DNA from 4 places in the Streptomyces sp. NPDC018031 genome. Region 2 is predicted to be linked to each of the others. Evidence: riboswitches for the same ligand, from Rfam matches in the RefSeq annotation. Region 2 holds a riboswitch; each other region holds the start of a gene.
The links. Region 2 has a riboswitch for cyclic di-AMP ahead of ACH4B3_RS28845 (transglycosylase family protein). Riboswitches for the same ligand answer to the same signal wherever they lie in the genome.
Positions count from the first base shown of each region.

Region 1 (5,601 bases), on a different contig from region 2:
CAGGACGAGCAGCAGCCGCCGGTCGCGCAGCGACCGCAGCTCGCCCCGGACGCTGCCGGCGGCGGGGCCGGGGACGCCACCGGGCACCGACCGCACGATCGCCGCCAGGGCCGGCACCGACAGCAGCGCGACCGCCCAGAACGCCGAGCGCCATCCCCACACCTGTCCGAGCAGGGCCCCCGCGGGCACACCCACCACACAGGCGAGGGTGACGCCCCCGAGGAGGACGGAGGTGGCCCGTCCCTTGAGGTTCGGCTCCACCAGGCCGGTCGCGGTGGTCACGGCCACCGCCAGGAAGCCGGCGTTGGCCAGCGCCCCCACCACCCGGGCGGCGACCAGCGTCCGGAAGTCGGTGGTGACCGCCCCGAGGACGTGGACGAGGAGGAAGACGGTCAGAAAGGTCAGCAGCGCGCGGCGCGGCGACCAGCGCCGGCCGAGCACCGCCATCACCGGCGCGCCGACCACCATCCCGACGGCGAAAGCCGAGGTCAGCAGGGAGGCGGTGGGGATGGACACGCGCATGTCGGCGGCGATGTCCGGGGTCAGCCCGGACAGCATGAACTCGGACGTCCCCTGGGCGAAGACCGCCAGTCCGAGCAGATACAGAACGAAGGGCACAGCAGTACTCCACAACCGCATCATGGATCGACAGGGCCGCGTCACGGCTGTGGCGGGCCCGGCCGGCGTCGCGGAGGACACGGCACACGGAAGCCGCCGGACCATCACGCGGAGGAAGACCCGCCGGCGTCACGGAGGGGACGCGCGGTCCGGGTCGAAGACAGCCCGTACGACGGCGGTCCGGTGGCAGCGGAGCACGCACCGCGAGGCCCGCGGCCGCAGGGGCGGCGGCGGGGCGCGGAGGTGCCGGCACGATCAGCCACCGGGACGACCGGTGGCTAGCGTCTGGATGCCTCGGGGCTGGACATGGGGCGAAGACTAGTCAGCCGGGTCCGGGCCGTCCACCGCATTCCGCCGCCCCGGCCGGGCCGGCGGCGTGTCGGCGGTGCGCCGGGGGGTAGGGGAGTCCGCACCGGCGGTGCACCGGCCCCGTCGGGACCCACTGTGCAAGGAGGAGTTCATGTCCGGACTGTTCGCCAGGATCAGACGGTTCAGCCGCACCCCGCAGGGGCAGCGGGCGATGGACACGGCGCGGCGGGCCGCCGCCGACCCGCGGCGGCGGTCCCAGGCCCGCCGGCTCCTCAGCAGGCTGCGCGGACGGCACTGAGCGGTACCGGGCGAGCGGTGGGCCGGAGAAGCCCGGGACGCCGGCGGGTGCCGGCGATTCAGGGCTTCACCGGCATCCCACGGACCCACCGCCACCGCATTCCGTTCCCGCCTCCGACGCAACGGAGAACACGCGGGTTTCCGGCGCCCGGTGATTGATCACTTGACGCGTCCGTACCAGACCTTTCCGGTCCAGATCTTTTCCTTGCGCACCGATGTCCCGGGCTTGGGAGAATGCCAGATCTGGTTTTTCCCGGCGTAGATCCCGACGTGGTACACACGACCGCCGGAGTGAAAGAACACGAGGTCACCCGGCTTGCGTGAGCCGACGGACACATGGCGTGTCCTGTTGTATTGGGCGGCCGCCGTCCGGGGCAGCGTCTTCCCCGCCTTCTTGTACGAGTAGAGCGTCAGACCGGAGCAGTCGAACCGGTTCGGGCCCGCCGCTCCGTAGCGGTACGGGGAGCCCTTCTTCGCGGCGGCCACCTTGAGGGCCTTGGCCGCCGGCGTGGCGGCTTCCGCTTCCGCCGCCAGGCCCGGGACCAGCAACGACGCGGTCACGGTGGCGGCGGTGAGGGCCGACACGGCCCCGGCCCGGGAAATGCACGGAGGTATGGACGGAATCGCAGACATGGCTATGCCCTTCGTCATACGCCTGCGAAAGATGACCTGTCGGGTTCGGGCAGGCGAAGTTGCCCGGCCACTTCCGTGGCTTCACCCCAAGGACCATCGCGTTCATGGCCCGTCGTGCTCGGGTCTCCCGCTCCTGCCGGCTCACTGTCGTGTGCGGTCATCCGGGGCGTCGGCAGGACTCGGCGTGCGCCCGGACGGCCCCGCCTCGGTGACGGGGTATTCGTTCCGGAGAGAGATCTTGCGACATCAATCGCCGTTCCGCAGAGCCAAAATGGGGTTCTGTGAACTTATTCACTCCCTCTCCCGTGGGAAATCCGTCCGCCCTTCTTCAGCCGGCCGACCGTCAATTGACCGCAATAGCAGGGCACTTGACGGACGCGATCAAGGATGTCCGCGGACGATCGAGGAGGGGTCGACGGCCGCTGGACCCCGGCCACATCGCACTGCTCCGACACGGGACTTCACCCGGACGCCGCGTGACGCCGGGCTCGCGGCCGGGTTGAACAGTGCGCCCGCCCGCACGCGTCGGCGCGGGGTCGGCCCGAGGCGGCGCGGACGAGGAACAAGACGTGGACTTGACAACGGTGCGCGAGGTCATCGACGGCCGGAGCGGCGCCCCCTGGCAACCGGGTGACGCCTGGCTGGCCGGCGGCACCCACCTGTTCGCCGAACCGCGGCCCGAGCTGCGCAGACTCCGGGACCTGGGAGCCATGGGCTGGGCGCCGCTGACCGTCACCGAGCACGGCCTGGAGATCGCCGCCACCTGCACCGTCGCCGAGCTGCTGGCTTTCGCCGAGGCCCGCGGCGGCCCCTGGCCGCGGGCCCGCGACCTGATGGCGTTCTGCTGCCGCGCCTTCTCCTCCTCTTTCAAGGTGTGGAACACCGCCACCGTCGGCGGCAACCTGTGCCTGGCGCTGCCGGCCGCTCCGATGGTCTCGCTCACCGCCGCGCTGGACGGCGTGTGCCTGCTGTACGCGCCCGACGGCGGCCGCAGACGGCTGCCGGTGCTCCGGTTCGTGACCGGCCCCGGGCGCACCGCCCTGCGCCCCGGTGAGCTGCTGCGCTCGATCACCCTGCCCACCGGACCGCTGGACGCCCGCACCGCATGCCGCCGGGCGGCCCTGCGGCCCCACGGCCGGTCCGCCGCCCTGGTGACCGGCGTCCACGACCCGCGTTCGCACCGTCTCACCCTCACCATCAGCGCGGCCACCCCCAGGCCGGTGCGCATCACGTTCTCCCGGCCGCCCGCCGAGGGCCGGCTGCGGGACGCGGTCCGGCGGGCCGTCCCGCCGGCGGCGGTGGTCGACGACATCCACGGCTCAGCCCGGTGGCGCCGTCACATGGCGCTCCACCTGGCCGAAGAGGTCCGCCGCGAGCTGCTCGCGGGCGGCGGCAACGGGTAACGGAGGAGAGACATGCCGTTCCGGGTCCGCGTCAACGGGCAGGAGGTCCGCCGGCCCCCCGCCCCCGGCCAGTGCCTGCGCACCTTCCTGCGCGACCACGGCTGGTTCGGGGTGAAGAAGGGCTGCGACACCGGGGACTGCGGTGCCTGCACCGTGCACGTCGACGGCGTCGCGGTGCACAGCTGCCTCCACCCGGCGGTCCGCGTCGCCGGACGCTCGGTCACCACCGTCGAGGGCCTCGCCGACGGGGACGCGCTCCACCCCCTCCAGCAGCGGTTCCTCGACGCCCAGGGCTTCCAGTGCGGCTTCTGCACCCCCGGCATGATCATGACCGCGGCGGTGCTGACGCCCGAACAGCTAGCGGACCTGCCGCAGACCCTCAAGGGCAACCTGTGCCGGTGCACCGGCTACCGGGCGGTCGAGGAGGCGCTGCGCGGTGCCGGCCACCCCCCGGAGCCGGCCACGGCCGACCGCCCCGGCGGCAGCGGCCGGCCGGCACCGACGCCCGCCGGGCGGGAGGTGGTCACCGGCACCGCCCGGTTCACCGTGGACACCAGCCCGCCCGGCCTGCTCCACCTCAAACTCGTGCGGTCACCGCACCGGCACGCGCGCATCCGCGCCATCGACACCACCGCGGCCCGCGCGGTACGCGGGGTGCGCGCGGTCCTCACCCACCTCGACGCGCCCGCCACCCGCTTCTCCACCGGGCGCCATGAGCACGACGACGACGATCCCGCCGACACCCGCGTACTGGACGACGTGGTCCGCCACCCCGGGCAGCGGGTGGCCGCGGTGGTCGCCGACAGCGAGGCGGCCGCCGAGGAGGGGTGCCGCGCGGTCCGGGTCACCTACCAGGTGCTGCCCGCCGTGTCCGACCCCGAACAGGCCCTGCTGCCGGACGCGGTACGGGTCCATCCGGCCGGCAACACCGTCGACGAGGTGCACACCGCGAGTGGTGACCTCGAACGCGGACTCGCCGAGGCCGACACCGTCTACGAGGAGACCTTCCGCACCCCGCGCGTCCAGCACGCCGCTCTGGAGACCCACGCCGCCACCGCCTGGTTCGACGGGGACGGCCGGCTGACCGTGCGCTCCGGAACCCAGACCCCGCACCTCACCCGCCGGGCGCTGTGCGGCCTCTTCGAACTGCCGCCGGACCGGGTGCGGGTGGTCAGCGGCCGCATCGGCGGCGCCTTCGGCGGGAAGCAGGAGATGCTCGTCGAGGACGTCGTGGTGCTCGCCGCGCTGCGCACCGGCCGTCCGGTACGGCTGGAGTACACCCGCACCGAGCAGCTCACCGCTTCCACCACGCGCCACCCCTTCACCGTCCGGGTCACGGCCGGGGCTCGCCGCGACGGCACGCTCACCGCCCTGCGGCTGCGCGTCGTCTCCGACACCGGGGCGTACGGCAACCACGGGTCGACCGTGCTGCGCGCCGCCTGCCAGGGGCCCCTGGGGCTCTACCGCTGTCCTGCCGTCCGGGTCGACGGCTACGCGGTGTACACCCACACGGTGCCCGCCGGGGCGTTCCGCGGCTACGGCTTCGGCCAGGTCGTCTTCGCGGTGGAGTCGGCGCTGGATGAACTCGCCCACCGGCTCGGCATCGACCCGCTGGTGATGCGGGAACGCAACTACGTCCGGCCCGGCGAGCCGCTCACCGCCCCCGGCCGGACCGGCCGGCCGCCGGTCGCCGACTCCGGCCTGGCGCAGTGCCTGGCCGCGGTCCGGGAGCACCGCGCGTCCCGGCGGGCCGCCGGGACCGCCCCGCCCGGGCCGCACCGGCTGGTCGGCGAGGGCATGGCCGCCTCGGTGTGCCCGTGCGCGCCGCCGGACGGGCACATCGCCCAGGCGCGGGCCTGCCTCGCCGCCGACGGCCACTACGAGCTGAGCCTCGGAGCCCCGGAGTTCGGCAGCGGTGCCACCGGCGCCCAGCAGCAGATCGCCGCCGCCACCCTGGCCACGCACCCCGGCCGCATCCGGGTCCGGCAGGCCGACACCGACCTGCTGGACCACGACACCGGTGGCTTCGCCTCCACCGGGACGGCACTGGTCGGGCAGGCGGTGCGGCGCGCCTGCCGCGACCTGCGCGACACGCTGCTCGACCTCGCGGCGACCCGGCTGGGGACCGACCGCGACCTGTGCCGCCTCGACGGCGACGCGGTGCACGGTCCCGGCGGACCGGTCCCGCTCCGTACGCTCCATCAGGCCGCCTGGGCGGCCGGCCGGGAGCCGGCCGGGTACGGGCGCGCCCAGCCGGTCTCCGGCACCGCCGCGTTCACCGTGCACTGGGTCCGGGTCGCCGTCGACCCGCGGACCGGCCACGTCACCGTCCTCGACAGCT
Region 1 covers NZ_JBIRFT010000011.1:35,968-41,568, forward strand. Annotated here, with positions in the region: partial or broken gene ACH4B3_RS22950 (Cmx/CmrA family chloramphenicol efflux MFS transporter) at 1-618, opposite strand, end outside; gene ACH4B3_RS22955 (hypothetical protein) at 1,079-1,225, shown strand; gene ACH4B3_RS22960 (C40 family peptidase) at 1,384-1,857, opposite strand; cyclic di-AMP (ydaO/yuaA leader) riboswitch at 1,861-2,052, opposite strand; gene ACH4B3_RS22965 (FAD binding domain-containing protein) at 2,427-3,260, shown strand; gene ACH4B3_RS22970 (molybdopterin-dependent oxidoreductase) at 3,273-5,601, shown strand, end outside.
Region 1: another riboswitch for cyclic di-AMP. It lies ahead of ACH4B3_RS22960 (C40 family peptidase); the one in region 2 lies ahead of ACH4B3_RS28845 (transglycosylase family protein).

Region 2 (5,601 bases):
CCTGGTCCTCGGCCCGGTCGGCGTCCGGGTCGCCCCCGGTCATGCTGAACCCGGTCTCGCCGGGCCGGACGTAGTGCAGGTGTTCGCGGGCCAGCCGCTCGACGTAGGCGGGGTCCTGGAGCCGGGCCTTCTCGGCGCGCAGCCGCTCGCTCTCCTGGGCCGCCAGCTCGGCCTGCCGCCGCTGCTCGGCGATGTCCGAGCGCTGGGAGACGTACTGCCGTATCGGGTAGGCGAGGGCCACCACCAGGGAGCAGACGACCAGCGCCAGCAGTGCGGCCCGGCCGGTCAGGCGGTTGCGGCGGCCGCGGGCCCGGTAGACCCGCGCCGCGGCGTGCTCGCCGAGCGCCTTGAGCCTGGTCGCGGTGGAGAACCGGTCCCGGTCCGCGCCCATGTCGCCTCCCTGCCTCGTCCGTTGCGTCCGTCCCCGCCCACGGTACGGGACCGGGGCGCGGGGACGGACGCAGACGGGGCGGGCGCCCCGGGCGGGGTCAGCCCTTGAAGCGGGGGAACGCGGAGCGGCCCGCGTACACCGCGGCGTCGTCGAGGATCTCCTCGATGCGCAGCAGCTGGTTGTACTTGGCGACGCGCTCGGAGCGGGCCGGGGCGCCGGTCTTGATCTGGCCGCAGTTGGTGGCGACGGCGAGGTCGGCGATGGTGACGTCCTCGGTCTCGCCGGAGCGGTGCGACATCATGCACTTGAAGCCGTTGCGCTGGGCCAGCTCGACCGCGTCCAGCGTCTCGGTGAGCGAGCCGATCTGGTTGACCTTGACCAGCAGGGCGTTGGCGGCGTTCTCCTCGATGCCGCGGCCCAGCCGCTCGGGGTTGGTGACGAACAGGTCGTCACCGACGAGCTGGACCTTGTCGCCGAGCTTGGCGGTGATGGTCTTCCAGCCGTCCCAGTCGTCCTCGAACAGCGGGTCCTCGATGGAGACCAGCGGGTACGCGGCCACCAGCTCCTCGTAGTACGAGGTCATCTCGGCGGCGGTGCGCTCCTGGCCCTCGAAGACGTACTTGCCGTCCTTGTAGAACTCGGAGGCGGCGACGTCCAGCGCCAGCGCCACGTCCTGGCCGGGGGTGTAGCCGGCCTTCTGGATGGCCTCCAGGATGAGGTCCAGCGCCTCGCGGTTGGAGTCGAGGTTCGGCGCGAAACCGCCCTCGTCGCCCAGGCCGGTGGACAGGCCGCGCTCCTTCAGCACCGCCTTGAGGGTGTGGTAGACCTCGGTGCCCCAGCGCAGGGCCTCGGAGAAGGACTCGGCGCCGATCGGCGCGATCATGAACTCCTGGATGTCGACGTTGGAGTCCGCGTGCGAACCGCCGTTGAGGATGTTCATCATCGGGACCGGCAGCAGGTGGGCGTTGGGTCCGCCCAGGTACCGGAAGAGCGGGAGGTCGGACGCCTCGGAGGCGGCGTGCGCCACGGCGAGCGACACGCCGAGGATGGCGTTGGCGCCCAGCGAGGACTTGTCGGGGGTGGCGTCCAGGTCGAACATGGCCTGGTCGATGAGGCGCTGCTCGGTGGCGTCGTAGCCGACGAGCTCCGGGCCGATCTGCTCGATCACGGCGAGGACGGCCTTCTCGACGCCCTTGCCGCCGTAGCGGTTCTTGTCGCCGTCGCGCAGTTCGAGGGCCTCGAAGGCACCGGTCGAGGCGCCGGACGGCACGGCAGCACGGCCGGTGCTGCCGTCGTCGAGGCCGACCTCGACCTCGACCGTGGGGTTGCCTCGCGAGTCGAGGATCTCGCGAGCTACGACGACGTCGATGGACGGCACGAGGATCTCCTTCGTGTGGGTCTGCGTCTGCAGCATGAGCCTAACCGGACCCGGGGGCCGATCCCGCCCGACGCCCGGCGTACGAGACGGTACGCGCCCGGTATGGCCCCGGTGCGGCGTACCTGGGGGTGTTCGGGGGGGCCGGGGCCGCCGGCCGGGAACGGGTCCGCCGGGCGGGCCGGGCCGGCCCCGCCGGCGGGGCGGGGCGGACCCGGGCGGGCGCCCCCGGGGGGACGGCCGGGGGCGCCCGGAGCGGCTCGGGCCCCGGCGGCGCCGGGGGAGGCCGGGGCGGAAGGAGGCGGCAGGCCCCACCGGGCGGGCCGGGGCCTGCCGCGGGGCTCAGCTCAGGTGGAGCCGCTGGCCGACGTAGATCAGGTCGGCGTCCTGGACGACGTCCTGGTTCAGCTCGTGCAGTTCCTGCCAGCCGCCGTCCACGTGGTGCGCGCGGGCGATGGTGGAGAGGGTGTCCCCGGCCTTGACGGCGTACTCGCCGTCGCCCTTCTGTACGGTCCTGGGCGCGGTGCGCTCCTGGGACCGGGTGGTCGGCGCGGGCTCGGCGGAGCGGTCCGCCCGCGGCGCCGCCTGCTGCTGGGCGGGCTGCTGCGACCGGGGGGCGGACTGCGGCTGCGGGGTGGACTTCCGCGGGGCCTGCTCGGCGGTGCTGCCGGAACCGGTGCCGGAGCCGGCCGAGCCGCCGCTGGTCAGGTTCACGCCGCAGTGCGGCCAGGCGCCCTTGCCCTGGCCCGCGAGGACCTTCTGGGCTATCTGGATCTGCTGGCTCTTGGACGCCTTGTCGGCGGTCGGGGCGAACGCGGTGCCGCCGTACGCGGCCCAGGTGGAGGCCGAGAACTGCAGGCCGCCGTAGTAGCCGTTGCCGGTGTTGATCGACCAGTTGCCGCCCGACTCGCACTGGGCGACCTCGTCCCACTGCGACACGGTCGCGGCGGACGCCTGCCCGGCGGCCCCCAGCAGCGGCACGGCGACCGCGGCGCCGGTGACCCCGGCGAGGGTGGCGATGCGGGTGGCCTTGGACGGACGGCGGTGCTTGCCCTTGGACTTGAACATCGTGGTTGGGTTTCCTCACACCGACGCCTGCGAGGTGAGCTGTCGGGTGCGGGCCATGTGAGGTGCCCGGCCGCGTGCGGTGCCCGCACGCGGCTTAACCCCGAGCCGGGGAGACCGGCGTGAATCCTGGGTCCCCCGCTCCTGCCTTCGGCGCTTGCGCGTCGACAACCCCCCGGCCGGTGGCAGGACTCGGCGTGCCGGTCGGCGGTGCCCGCGGTGGCGGGCGGAAAAGACGGTAAGCACATCACCCCGGGGAGCTCAAACCCCAACATCCGTGGAACTCACGCCCGTTTGCCGCTGAGGAACCGTCATCGGTGCAGGTCAGCACGGATGCCCCGAGGCCGGGCAAGGGTGACGGAGCGGGACGGACACGAGATCCATGTCTCACTTTCAGCAAACCGGGCGGATGCGGTCGAAGCGGTGCGCGCGGGCAGGCGGAAGCGCGCCCCGACCATCCGTCAGGACCCGCTTCCGCTCCGGGTGCGCCCCGGCCCGTCGCTAGCTCCGGTCACCCTCGACCACGAGCGCCTGCCCGGGGTGGATCAGGTCCGGGTCCGCACCGATCACGTCCTCGTTGGCGCCGTAGAGCGCGGGCCAGCCGCCGGGCACCTCCAGGTCCTCGGCGATGACCGACAGGTTGTCACCGGCGCGGACGGTGTAGCGGTCCGCGCCCTCGGGGCTCTCGACGCCGTCCCGGTCGCCGCGGTCGGCGTGCCGCCCGCCGCGGCGCTCGCCGTCCTCCGGGGCCCGGTCGTCGGGCCGGCCGCGGTGCTTGCCGGTGCCGGGGGCGGGCTCGGTGTCCCGGTCGGCGTCGTGCCCGCCGGCCGGGTCGGTGCCCTCGTCGCCGTCCGCGCGGTCGCCGGCGCCGCCGGTGCGGTCCTCGGCGCGGTCCTCGGCGCGGTCGTCGGCACGGTCATCGCCACGGTCCTCGCCGCGGTCGTCGGCCCGGTCGTCGCCACGGTCCTCGGCGCGGTCGTCGGCCCGGTCCCGGTCGTCCGCGCGGTCCGGGTCCCCGGCCGGGTCGGCGCCGGGCTCGGCCCGGTCCCGGTCCTCGGCGCCGGTCTCCGGGGCGGTGTCCCGGTCGTCCCCCTTCGAGCGGTCGTCCCCCTCCGGCCGGTCGTCCCCGGCCTCCCGGTCCTCCGGGGTGGTCCCGTTCTCCGGCCCCGGCGGGGTGGGCGCGTCGGTGCGGCCGGGGTTCACCTCGGGTGCCCGGCCGCCGTCGGTCAGCCCGGCGTCGAGCGCGCAGGCGGGCCAGGCCCGCGGGCCGCGGTCGCGCAGCATGGTCTCGGCCACCGACATCTGCTGCGAGCGGCTGGCCAGGTCGGGGCGCGGGGCGTAGGCCGTGCCGCCGTAGGTCTTCCACATGTCCAGGGTCAGCTGCAGGCCGCCGTAGAAGCCGTTGCCGGAGTTGGCACTCCACATGCCGCCGCTCTCGCACTCCGCGACCCGGTCCCAGGTCTCGGAGTCGGCGGCGTGCGCGCCGGACGCGCCCAGCAGCGGAAGCGCGATGCTTGCGCCGGTCACCCCCGCCGCGACGACGATGGCAGGAGCCTGACGGGGACGGCGATGCCGACCGTTGCCGGAACGCATGCGGTTGCCTCTCGTGTGGCAGCTGAGTTGTCGCATGAAGATAATCGGGGCGCCCGCGAGTCACAAGCCGATGTAGCCGAGGTCACGCGGAGATCACGTACTGACTCTCCGTCACTTCCGCACGTGGGGACGGTCACCCGGCCGCGGCGGGGGGCTCCGCGGTGAACTCCACCGGCAGGGTGCGGAGTCCACGCATGATGAGCCCGCCACGCCAGCGCAAATCATCCGGATCCACCGCAAGCCGGAGGTCGGGCAGCCGGCGCAGCAGCGTGACGAGCGCGGTCTGCGCCTCCAGCCGGGCGAGCGGCGCGCCGAGGCAGTAGTGGATGCCGTGGCCGTACCCCAGATGCTGGTTGTCACGGCGGGTGAGGTCGAGCACGTCGGGCCGGTCGAACCGGGCGGGGTCCCGGTCGGCGGCGGCGAGCACCACCAGCACCGGGTCCCCCTCGGCGATCCACTGCCCGCCGAGGGTGACCGGCTCGGTCGCGAAGCGCCAGGTCGCGATCTCCACCGGGCCGTCGTACCGCAGCAGCTCCTCCACCGCCCCGGCGAGCAGCGGCTGGTCGCCGGCCTCGGCGGCCCGCTGGAAGCGGGCCCGCTGCTCCGGGTGGCGCAGCAGGGCGTAGGTGCCGTTGCCGATCAGGTTGACGGTCGTCTCGAAGCCCGCGAACAGCAGGATGAAGGCCATCGCGGCGGCCTCGTTCTCGGTGAGGTGCTCACCGTGGTCACTGGCCCGGATCAGGCCGGAGATCAGGTCGTCGGCCTCGCCGTCGCCGCCCAGCGTCTCCCGTTTGCGGTGGATCAGCTCGGCCAGGTAGGTCCGCATGCGCTTCACCGCGCGGGCGACCCCGCCGCGCGGGGTGCGCCGGCCGTCGGGCAGGTCGTGCCGGATCATCATCCCGGCCCAGTCCCGGAAGTCGTCCTGGTCCTCCGGCGGGACGCCGAGCATGTCGCAGATCGCGTAGATGGGGAGCGGGAAGGCGAACTCGTGGATGAGGTCGGCCTCGCCGCGCCCGGCGAAGCCGTCGATCAGCCGGTCGGTGAGCTGCTGCACCCGGGGGGCGAACGCGGCGACCCGGCGCGGGGTGAACGCCTTGGACACCAGCCGCCGCAGCCGGGTGTGGTCCGGGGGGTCGATGTTGAGCAGGTGGGTCATGAGCCCGGCGCTGCGCTCCCC
Region 2 covers NZ_JBIRFT010000018.1:33,653-39,253, reverse strand. Annotated here, with positions in the region: gene ACH4B3_RS28855 (septum formation initiator family protein) at 1-391, opposite strand, end outside; gene eno (phosphopyruvate hydratase) at 489-1,769, opposite strand; gene ACH4B3_RS28845 (transglycosylase family protein) at 2,109-2,834, opposite strand; cyclic di-AMP (ydaO/yuaA leader) riboswitch at 2,844-2,997, opposite strand; gene ACH4B3_RS28840 (transglycosylase family protein) at 3,333-4,358, opposite strand; gene ACH4B3_RS28835 (cytochrome P450) at 4,558-5,601, opposite strand, start outside.

Region 3 (5,601 bases), on a different contig from region 2:
AGCTGCGCTGCTGGGTGTAGCCCGCGTCGGTGAACACCTTGATCATCTTGGTGTTGGCGGGCAGCACCTCGGCGGCGAAGCGGCGGATGCCGCGTTCCCGGGCGACCGCGGCGATGTGCTCCAGCAGGGCGGAGGCGACGCCCCGGCCCTGGTGGGCGTCCTGCACCAGGAAGGCGACCTCGGCCTCGTCCGGCGGCGGCCGGTCCGGGCCGCGGCCGCCGCCCCCGTCGGGGTTCCGGCGCGAGGAGACCGGCAGCCCCCGCTCGTCGATGCGGTCGTAGCGGACGGTGGCGATGAACTCGTCGCCGATGGTGGCGGCCAGGCCGACCCGGTCGACGTAGTCATGGTGGGTGAAGCGGTGCACGTCCCGGTCCGACAGCCGCGGGTAGGGCGCGAAGAAGCGGTAGTACTTCGACTCGTCCGAGACGTGCTCGTAGAAGCTGACCAGGCGCTGCGCGTCGTCCGGGGTGATGGGACGGATCTGCGCGGTGCCTCCGTCGCGGAGCACCACGTCGGCCTCCCAGTGGGCCGGGTAGCTGTGGCGGTCCGGATCTGACGCGGTCTCCATGGGGCCAGGGTAAGCGCCGGGGCGGACGGCGACACCGGTCCGGATCCGGTCGCGTCAGGGCCGGTCCGGCGCGGCGGTCGGGCCGGTCCGGATCCGGTCGCGGCGCGGGCGGGCCCGGAGGGTGGGCCGCCTCGCGGCCGCCGCCGCGGCCCGGCAGGCTGTGCGGAAAGTCCGTCTCGGACCACCACCGACCACATGAGAGACTGGTCTAGACAACTAGTAACGACCTGAAGGGCTACACCATGGTTGAGCGCCGCGTCACCGTCGGCTGGGCCGAGGGCCTGCACGCCCGTCCCGCGTCGATCTTCGTCCGAGCGGCGACCGCGTCGGGCGTCCCGCTGACGATCGCGAAGGCCGACGGCACGCCGGTCAACGCCGCGTCCATGCTCGCCGTCCTGGGCCTGGGCGCCCAGGGCGGCGAGGAGATCGTCCTGGCCTCCGAGGACGACAACGCCGAGGCGGCCCTCGACCGTCTGGCCAAGCTCGTCGCCGAGGGGCTCGAGGAGCTTCCGGAGACGGTCTGAGCCGAGCGTCCCGGCGCGCCGCGGGCATGCCGCGGTCCCGTGGCACCCGTACCTCCGGCGGTACGGACCCGGTCGGCGACACGGCGAGGCCGCGGTACCCCACAGGGCACCGCGGCCTTTCTGCTGGTCATTCCCGGCGGCAACCGGGCAGGACATTCCGCCGGGAATTACCTTCGGTGTATCCGCCCCCGGTATATCGGGCGGTTGTTACTTCCGATCGCAGACCGTGTTTACGGCGTGTTTCGGCCCGCTCACCGGAAAGGCCGGCGCAGCCGGTATTCCGCCATTTCCCGCTCGGCGTGCGCGGCGGCCAGCGAGCGGGCCCGCTCCGCGTCCTGCCGGGCCACCGCGTCCAGCAGCGCGCCGCGCTCCCCCCAGGACCGTGCCGCCCCGGCGGTGCCCGGCTCGCCGCGCCCGGCCCCGCGGGACGGCGGGCCCGGCACCGGCCGGGACGGGTCCACCGCGTACAGCCAGTCGGTCTTGCGGCGCAGCTGGACCAGCAGCCCGGCCAGCCCGGGGCTGCCGGAAGCCTGCGCCAGCGTCTCGTGGAACCAGTCCCCCAGGGCGCGCAGCTCCCCCGACTGCCCGCGCTCGGCACGCTCCTTGCCGAGCCTGACCAGGCCGCGCAGCACCTTGAGATGGGCCTCGGTACGCCGCTGCGCGGCCCGGGCGGCGCCCAGCGGCTCCAGCAGCACCCGGATGTCGAGCAGATCGGCGACCTCGCGCTCGGAGGGCCGCGCGACGCAGGCCCCGGCGTGCCGGCGGGTGGTGACGAACCCCTCCGACTCCAGGGTCCGCAGCGCCTCGCGCACCGGCACCCGGGAGACCCCGTAGCGGCGCGCCAGCACCTCCTCGGTCAGCCTGCCGCCCGGCTCGTACACACCGGAGACGATGTCGTCGCGAATCGCGGAGCACACCGCGTGTGCCGAAATCCGGCGACCGCTGTGGACCGCGGTGGTATCGCCGCTCATTTCCGGTCCCGCATGGTCGAAACCTCCGCATTAATCGCCGCGAAACGCGATCGATCGACGTGTGTGTTCGACGACTCTATTCCAGACGGCGGGAATTTCGGTCGGCAACCGGGATTTCATGGATATCTTCTGGCCAGGCGGACCTGGCGGGATACCGGCGGGCGGGACACCGGACCGGGCGGCGCGGGGCGGCCGCGGAACGCGCGTGGGCCCCGGCCGGACGGCCGGGGCCCACGCGGTGCGGCGGTACGCCCGGGGGCGTACCGGCGGAAGGATCAGACGTTCACGCCGTGCGAGCGGAGGTAGGCCAGCGGGTCGATGTCCGAGCCGTACTCCGGGCTGGTGCGTGCCTCGAAGTGCAGGTGCGGGCCGGTGGAGTTGCCGGTGCTGCCGGCCAGGCCGATCTGCTGCCCCGGGGTGACCGTCTGGCCGACCGTGACGGAGAGGGCCGACAGGTGGCCGTACTGGGTGTAGGTGCCGTCGTTCATCTTGATGACGACGTTGTTGCCGTAGGCGCCACCGTAGCCGGACTCCACGACGGTGCCCGAACCCACGGACCGCACCGAGGTGCCGGTGGAGGCGTGGAAGTCGATGCCGGTGTGGCTGCCGGAGGACCACAGCCCGCTGGTGGCGTGGTACTGGGTGGAGACGTAGGAGCCCTCGACCGGCAGCACGAAGGTGTTGAGGCGCTTGCGCTCGGCCTCCCGTGCGGCCCGCTCCCGGGCCTCCCGCTCGGCCTTGGCCTTCTTCTCCGCCGCCTCGGCCTTGCGCTTCATCTCGGCGGCCTTGACGGCCGCGGCCTTGCGGGCCTCCGCCTTGGCGGCGGCCTCCTCGGCGGCCACCTCCTGGCTGACGGCCTGGGCGTCGATCTGCTCGGCGATGTCGTCACCGATGACGATCGCCTGGTTCAGGCCGGTGTCCTCGAAGCGCGAGGAGTCGTCGGACGCGGCGAGCGCCGGAGAGGCCAGGGTCGCGACGACGCCGGAGGCGGCGAGCGTGGCCATGCCGGCGACGTTGGCACCGGTGCGGACGGCGCCGCGGGGACGGCGGTGTTTCCCGGTGGGACGGGTGAACGCCATGGTCCGGCGTACTCCTTTCCTTCCTTCTCGCCTACCGGGTTAGCTGACGGGTTCGGAGCAGGAAGGTCTCCTACGGGTCCCTCGTGAGAGGCACCCGATTCACCCCTGGGGATGGTGGGTCCCCGGCTCCCTGGGACGCGTGCCCCGGGGACTCGGCGATGACTGTCCGGGCCGCGGGTGCGACGCAAACTGACGAACAGCCGGATCGAAGCTAGACGGACGATCTTTTGAACACCAAACGGATCACGATTTTTGTTGCCCTCGCCACAGGGCAGAAGCGCTGTCTCACCAACAAACCGGACACCGGAGGCGGATCTTCCGCCCGATGGGCCAACGGCGTGGCGGGCCGATCGACATGACGGGCGGCCGGGCGGCGGATGCGGAACGGCGCCCCGGGACGGGCGGGCCCCCAGCCGGTGACCCGGCACCGGAGGGGGCGCACACAGCCGGGGGCCCCGGCACCGGAGTCACGGTGCCGGGGCTCCCGGGGGAGACCGCCGCTGATCGGCCGTCAGCCGCTGACGACCTTCACCTCGCCGATGCCGAGGGCGCGGACCGGCTCCTCGATGACCGAGGCGTCACCGACCAGCACGGTGACCAGCCGGTCGACCGGGAACGCGTTGACCGCGGCCGCGGTCGCCTCGACCGTGCCGGTCTCCGCGAGCCGCGCGTACAGGTGGGCCTGGAAGTCGTCCGGCAGGTGCTGCTCCACCTGGTCCGCCAGAGTGCCCGCGACGGCGGCCGCGGTCTCGTACTTCAGCGGGGCGACGCCGACCAGGTTCTGCACCGCGACATCGCGCTCCTCGTCGGTCAGCCCCTCCTCGGCGAGGGTGCGCAGCACCTTCCAGGTGTCCTCCAGTGCCGGGCCGGTCACCTCGGTGGCCACCGAGCCGGAGATGGCCAGCATCGCCGCGCCGGTGCCCTCCGGGGTGGACCGCAGCACCTGGCCGAAGGCGCGCACCCCGTAGGTGTAGCCCTTCTCCTCCCGCAGCACGCGGTCCAGGCGGGAGGTGAGGGTGCCGCCGAGGCAGTAGGTGCCGAGCACCTGCGCCGGCCAGACCCGGTCGTGCCGGTCGGCGCCGATCCGGCCGATGAGCACCTGGGTCTGCACCGCGCCGGGGCGGTCCACGATCACCACGCGGCCGGTGTCGTCGGCGGTGATCACCGGGCTGGGCCGCTGCTCCGCCGGACCGCCGGTCCAGGCGCCCAGCGTGTCGGCGAGCGCCTGGTCCAGGTCGACGCCGGTCAGATCGCCGACGACCACCGCGACCGCGCCGGCGGGGCGCACATGGGCCTGGTAGAAGGCGCGCACCGCGGCGGCGTCGATCCGCCGCACGGTCTCCTCGGTGCCCTGGCGCGGCCGGGAGTGCCGGGCGTCGGCCGGGAACAGCTCCCTGGAGAGCGCCATCGACGCCCGGCGGGCGGGGTTGGCCAGCTCGTGCGGGATCTCGTCGAGCCGGTTGGCCACCAGCCGCTCCACCTCGCCCTCGGGGAAGGCGGGGGCGCGCAGCGCGTCGGCGAGCAGCCCGAGGGCCTTGGGCAGCCGGGACGCCGGGACCTCCAGGGAGACCCGGACGGCCGGGTGGTCGGCGTGCGCGTCGAGGGTGGCGCCGCAGCGCTCCAGCTCGGCGGCGAACTCCTCGGCCGTGAGCTTGTCGGTCCCCTCGGACAGGGCACGGGCCATGATCGTGGCCACCCCGTCGAGGCCGGCGGGCTCGGCGTCCAGCGGCGCGTCCAGGTTGATCTCGACGGCGACCACCTGCTGACCGGGGCGGTGGCAGCGCAGCACGGTCAGACCGTTGGGCAGGGTGGCGCGCTCCGGGGCGGGGAAGGCCCACGGCTTGGCGGAACCGGCCTGCGGCTGCGGGTGGAACGTCATGGTGGTGGCGGTGTCGCTCACTGGGCCGACTCCCCTTCTTCCTCGTCGGCGGCCTCGGCGCCGGTCTCGGCATCGGCCCCGGCGGGCCCGGTGGGTTCGTAGACGAGCACCGCGCGGTTGTCGGGGCGCAGCCGGGCCGCGGCCACCTCCCGCACCTCGTCGGCGGTGACGGCGAGCACCCGGTCGACGGCGGTGAGCGCCAGCTGCGGGTCACCGAAGAGCACGGCGAACCGGCACAGTTCGTCGGCGCGCCCGCCGACGGTGGCCAGCCGGTCCAGCCACTCGCGCTCCAGCTGGGCCTGGGCGCGCTCCATCTCCTCCGGGGTGGGGCCCTCGGCGGCGAACCGGGCCAGTTCCTCGTCGACGGCGGACTCGATGTCGGGCACCTCGACACCGGCGGACGTCTTCACGTCGAGCCAGCCCAGCGACGGCGCGCCGGAGAGCCGGAGCATGCCGAAGCCGGCCGCGACGGCGCTGCGGTCGCGGCGTACCAGGCGGTTGTGCAGGCGGGAGGACTCCCCGCCGCCGAGCACGGTCAGCGCCAGGTCGGCGGCGTCCGCCTCACGGGTGCCGTCGTGCG
Region 3 covers NZ_JBIRFT010000002.1:103,441-109,041, reverse strand. Annotated here, with positions in the region: gene ACH4B3_RS06810 (GNAT family N-acetyltransferase) at 1-568, opposite strand, end outside; gene ACH4B3_RS06805 (HPr family phosphocarrier protein) at 811-1,092, shown strand; gene ACH4B3_RS06800 (GntR family transcriptional regulator) at 1,344-2,063, opposite strand; gene ACH4B3_RS06795 (M23 family metallopeptidase) at 2,339-3,142, opposite strand; cyclic di-AMP (ydaO/yuaA leader) riboswitch at 3,156-3,310, opposite strand; gene ACH4B3_RS06790 (M16 family metallopeptidase) at 3,654-5,021, opposite strand; gene ACH4B3_RS06785 (M16 family metallopeptidase) at 5,039-5,601, opposite strand, start outside.
Region 3: another riboswitch for cyclic di-AMP. It lies ahead of ACH4B3_RS06795 (M23 family metallopeptidase); the one in region 2 lies ahead of ACH4B3_RS28845 (transglycosylase family protein).

Region 4 (5,601 bases), on a different contig from region 2:
CCGAGGAGCCGGGGGTCTGCTCCGGCGGTCCGCTCCGTCGGAAGCGCGCCCCCGTTCCTGGCCCGGAAGCCCGGCCCGGAAGCCTGACCCAGGAAGCCCGGCCTGGAGGCACGCCTGCGGAGGCCCGGTCCGGAAGCCCGGTCCCGCAGTCCCGCTCTGAGGCACGCCCCCGGAAGTCCGCTCCGGAAGCGCACCCTCCGTTCCTGGTCCGGAAGCCCGGCCCGGAAGCCCGGCCCGGAAGCCCGGCCCGGAAGCCCGGGCGGAGGCACGCCCCCGGAAGCCCGGTCCCGCAGTCCCGCTCTGAGGCACGCCCCCCGGGGCACGCTCCCCCGGATAGCGCACCCCCGGATGGCCCGGCCCCGGCGGTGGACCCGGCCGAAGCGGCACAGAATCGGTCACGGACGCGAGTGGCACCGCGCCCGCCGCGCCACCCCGCCCTCCGTACCGGCACCGGGAAATGGACACCGCCATGTCGATGACGTTCCGCACGGACCTCGGACTGCTCGCGCTGCGCCTCGGAACCGGCGGCGTGCTGTTCGCCCACGGTGCGCAGAAGCTCTTCGGCTGGTTCGGCGGCCACGGGCTGGACGGCACCGCCCACGCGATGGAGCACATGGGGTTCACACCGGGACGGCACAGCGCGCTGGCCGCCGGACTCGGCGAGGCGGGCGGCGGGGCGCTGCTCGCGGCCGGGCTGGCCACCCCCGCGGCCGGCGCGGCGGCGGCCGGCGCCATGGCGGGCGCGGTCTCCGTGCACGCGCCCGCCGGGTTCTTCGTCACCGAGGGCGGCTTCGAGTACCCGGCGTTCCTGGGCTTCGTGGCGGCGGGCATCGGTCTCGCGGGCCCCGGCCGGTACTCGCTGGACCGGCTCACCGGCCACTGCCTGGACCGCCCCTGGGTGATGACGGTGGCCTTCACGGCGAGCGCACTGGCGGCCGCCACGGTGGTCAAGCGCCGTACCTCGACCGTCGCGCGGCGCGGTGCGGCGGAACCGGACGGCACCGAGGGGACCGAGGGCCCCGAGGGCACTGCCGGGGACTGACCCACACCCCCGGGCCCGCGGCCGGGCAGCCGGCAGGCTCCGGCAGGGAGCCGGGGAGCCGGGGAGCCGGGGAGCCAGGGAGCCGGGGAGCCGGGGCGCCGGGGCGTCGGGGAGACACGGTCCCACGGGGAGCGTCGGATCCGGACAGATGTGCGGCGGACTCTGCGTCGATTTCGGGTGGAATCCGGGCTCATGCCGACTCGGCCGCGGCCGTGGACCGAGGCCGTGAACAAGCGGATCCGGACGGGCCGCATCCGTGTAATCCCCGGCAGGAGCTGCCTCGTTGGCCGGAAGTGTGATCACACGAGCCCCTCGAGTGATGTATTCGACTCTTCTGGCGCAGGTGTGAGTGAAGAGGCCGTGTCAGGGCGCGGCTTCCTCGAAACACAGCACGCAGCGCGTGTCGACGCCGCTACGGTAAGTCGCGAAGTGTCGCTGGGGGGCGCGGCGTGTCGATTTGGCCGGGAGGAGAGAGACATGGTGCACGGACAGGTCGGTGGTACCCCCGCCGAGCATCTCGACGGGCTGCTGGCCCGTGCCCAGAACGGGTTCGAGATCGACGAGACGGTCCTCACCCAGCTGCGTGATGCCTTGATGCACCAGACCGAGCTGCGTTCCTGCCGCCAGTGCAACGAACCCCCCGCCCGGCTGGGCTACACCACCTTCCGGCACGTCTTCCTCCTCCCGGACGGCAGCAGCGTCGTGCTGTGGGAGCTGGAGCACAACACCGGCCCGGGCGACGGCCCGCAGCACGAGGTCTACGCCGACGAGGACACCCTGGTGCAGGCCGAGCGCCGGGCCCACGACCGCACCGGCGGCGCCCGCTGGGAGGAGTTCGACGAGGAGCGGCTCTGGCTCCCCGACCAACTGCTGCGCGGCCCGCTGCCGGTGGAGACGGTGCGGGCGTACGTCGCGGACAACTCGGCCGACCACGCCCGGCGGGTGCTGCGCCGGGCGGAGAACGAGGACCGCCCGGGCGAGGAGGTCCGGCGGCTGCTGGAGACGGCGTTCGCGCACGACATCGCGCTGGCCCCGAAGCCGCGCCGGCGCACCGGCGGCCCGGACGCGACCTGGTGCCGCTTCTACGAGCACGCGTTCCTGCTCGCCGGCGGGGACGAGATCACCCTCTGGGAACTGGAGCACAACCTGACCAGCGACGGACGGCTGGTCTGCGAGGTCTACCTCGACGAGGGATCGGCCGAGATGGCCGCCGACCGACGGGCCCGCGCACGCGGCGTCGAACTCTGACCCTGACCGGCACCCGGCACCGGTGATCACCCGAACCCCGGTGCGAGCGGCGCCGCGCCCCGGCGGCTCCCGGGGCCCGGTGGCTCTCCGTGCCCGGCGCTCCCGGTGCCCTCGGCAGCCGGTGGCTCCCCGTGCCCCGACGGCTGCTCGTGCGTCGGCGGCCGTGCCCGGTGCGTCCGGCGATCCCCTGTACCCCGGGGGCGCCACGTACCCCGGTGGGCGCCACGGAGCCACCCACGCCCGCCCCGCCCCGGTGCCCCGCCCCTCGGTGCCCCACCCCGTGGCGGGCACGCACCCGCTCTCCTGTCTCCGTCACCTCTGTCACCTCTGGCACCTCCGTCACCTCCGTTCGGGTCCCTTGGTGCCCCGTCCCGTGGCCGGAGCCTCCGATGCCCGGCACGGGCCTGAACGTGGGCGTACGGCGGCGCCCCCATCCAGCGCTGCGCGCCGGGCCGCCGGGCCGCCGGGCGCGGGTGCGGGCACAGGCCGGAGGAAAGCCGGAGAGAAGGGAGAGCGGCCGACGCGGGGCGAGGCGCCGACGCCGCTCGGCGTACCGGCAGGGCCGCCGGCGCGACTGCCCGCATCCGCGCATCACGGAGAGCAACCGGGCGTGATCGTTCCGCATAACGATTGACGCACGATCAGCGAAGTCGGGTTTCCTGGGCGTTCACCTGTGCTGTGCAACTCGCCGATGTTTGCCCGGTAATGCCCGGAACATTCTTCCCCGAGGGCAACGGATTCCGGGGAACGGCTTGGAATAGCGTCCCGCCGTCTATTAACGTTCGATAACGCAGCGCGGTCGTTCCAGCCGCCAAAGAGGCGGCACCGTGCGCCGTCGCCGAATCCCGCATGCACCACGGCACCAGCAGTACCAGGGAACCGGGGAACCACCATCCTTGGGGTGAATCGGGCCGAACCCGGCCCGTAGGAGACCTTCCTGCTCCGAACCCGTCAGCTAACCCGGTAGGCGAGAGGGAAGGAAAGGAGTGCGCCCCCGTGGCGTCCAACAGGTCTGCCCTTGACGAGGCACCGTACGGCACCCCCACCGGACCGACCGAGGGCGCCGACCCCGGGCCGGGCCCACGGACGGCGGCCGCGCAGCGGACCGACACCCAGACGGTCTCCTCCCCGGTGGCCCCCTCCTCCGAGTGGGAGGAGTGGAACCCCACCGCCGACTCCCTCGCCCCGGTACGCGGCCGGCACCGCGTCGCCAAGCAGCGCGGCACCATGGCCCGCAGCGGGGCGGTACTCGGCGTCGGTGTCATCGCCGCGGTCGGCGCGGGCGGCATGGCGACCGCCAAGGACCGTCCCAACCCCCCGATATCCATGCCGGACGTCGCGCACATCGCCGACGAGATCCAGGACTCGCTGCCCGACGCGGGCGAACTGCCCGGCATCGGACCGCTCCTCGCCGGTGGCGACTCCTCCGGCGGGCAGCCCGCCGGTTCCCCCCAGCCCTTCTCCCAGGCCGGTCTCACCGCCGAGGACCGGGCCAACGGGACCACCGACGCGGGCGAGGCCCTGCGCGCCCGCATCATGCAGCAGGCCGAGCACCAGCAGAACGCCGCCGACGACGCCGCACGCGAGGCTGCCGCCAAGGCCGCCGCGGAAGCCGCCGCGAAGGCCGCCGCGGAGCGGAAGGCCGACGAGGAGGCCGAACGGAAGGCCGCCGAGGCGGAGGCCGAGCGCAAGGCGGCGGCGGAAGCGCAGCGGAAGGCCGAGGCGGAAGCCGAGCGGAAGGCGGAGGCCGCCCGCAAGGCCGAGGCCGAGCGCCGCGCCAAGCTCGCCACCGCGTACGCCCTCCCGCTGGCCTCGTACACCCTCACCTCGACCTTCGGCGAGGCCGGCGACATGTGGTCCGCGAACCACACCGGTCAGGACTTCGCCGCCCCCACCGGCACCCCGGTCAAGGCGGTGCACGGCGGCACCATCACCGAGGCCGGCTGGGCCGGTGCGTACGGCTACCGCATCGTCCTCACGCTCGATGACGGCACCGAGGTCTGGTACTGCCACCTCTCCTCGATGGTCCGGACGTCCGGCTCGGTGTCCGCCGGCGAGGTCATCGGACGCGTCGGCGCCACCGGCAACGTGACCGGCCCGCACCTGCACCTGGAGGTCCGCCCCGGCGGCGGCTCCCCGATCAACCCGCTGGCCTGGCTGCGCGAGCACGGCCTCAACCCCTGACCTCGTCCCACTCACCGCCCCCACCCCGATACGCCGGTGGCCCTGGTGCTCTCTCCCCCCCCTGACACCAGGGCCGCCGGTCCGGACCGGCACCGGGGCCGACCGGCACCGACGCCGCTGCCTCGCTCTCCCCACGCCACTGGCCCGACCCCTCCCCGCGCCCCGGCGCCTTCCCGTACCCGCGCCGGTCGGCACCTCCCGTACCCGCGCCGGCCGCTGACTCAAGTACCCGCGCCGGCCCCCCGAGCAGTCCGTCGTGACCGGCACCTGCCCGCCCCTTGGCGCCGACCGGCACCGGAGACCGTCCCCAACCGCCAACCGCCAACCGCCACCGCCACCCGCTGTCGCCGCGCGCCCGGCGGTGGAATATCCGCCCAGGCCGCCGCGCTGAAGCGGGGTATGGCTGACAACGACAAGCACACCCAAGGGCAGCGGCGGACCGGGCAGGCGGCCCGGAGGCCGCTCGGAGCGCTGGCGGTGCACCCGCTCTCCCTGGGCGGCAACGTCTTCGGTTGGACCGCGGACGAGGCCGAGTCCTTCGCCGTCCTGGACGCCTACGCCGCCGCGGGCGGCAACTTCATCGACACCGCGGACGTGTACTCCGCCTGGGCGCCGGGGAACCGGGGCGGAGAGTCCGAGACCGTCATCGGCAACTGGCTCGCCGCCCGGGGCAACCGGGCCGAGATGGTGATCGCCACCAAGGTGGGCGGTGGCTACCCCGACCCGCGCGGCCTCACCGCGCGGGCCATCAAGAGCGGTGCCGACGAGTCCCTGGCCCGGCTGCGCACCGACCACATCGACCTCTACTACACGCACTTCGACGATCCGTCGGTGCCCGTGGAGGAGATCATCACCGCGCTCGACGACCTGGTGAAGACCGGCAAGGTCCGCGAGATCGCGGCCTCCAACCTCTCCGCGGACCGGCTGGAAGCCTCCCTGAAGTTCTCCGAAGCGGAAGGACTGGCCCGCTACGTCGCCCTCCAGCCGCACTACAACCTGGTCTCCCGCGACACCTACGAGGGAGAACTCGCCGCCGTCGCCGCCCGGCACGGCATCGCCACCGTGCCCTACTTCGGCCTGGCCTCCGGCTTCCTCACCGGCAAGTACCGGCCCGGCAGCACCGTGGA
Region 4 covers NZ_JBIRFT010000004.1:29,699-35,299, reverse strand. Annotated here, with positions in the region: gene ACH4B3_RS12490 (DoxX family protein) at 470-1,042, shown strand; gene ACH4B3_RS12485 (DUF6227 family protein) at 1,520-2,290, shown strand; cyclic di-AMP (ydaO/yuaA leader) riboswitch at 3,117-3,275, shown strand; gene ACH4B3_RS12480 (M23 family metallopeptidase) at 3,287-4,474, shown strand; gene ACH4B3_RS12475 (aldo/keto reductase) at 4,874-5,601, shown strand, end outside.
Region 4: another riboswitch for cyclic di-AMP. It lies ahead of ACH4B3_RS12480 (M23 family metallopeptidase); the one in region 2 lies ahead of ACH4B3_RS28845 (transglycosylase family protein).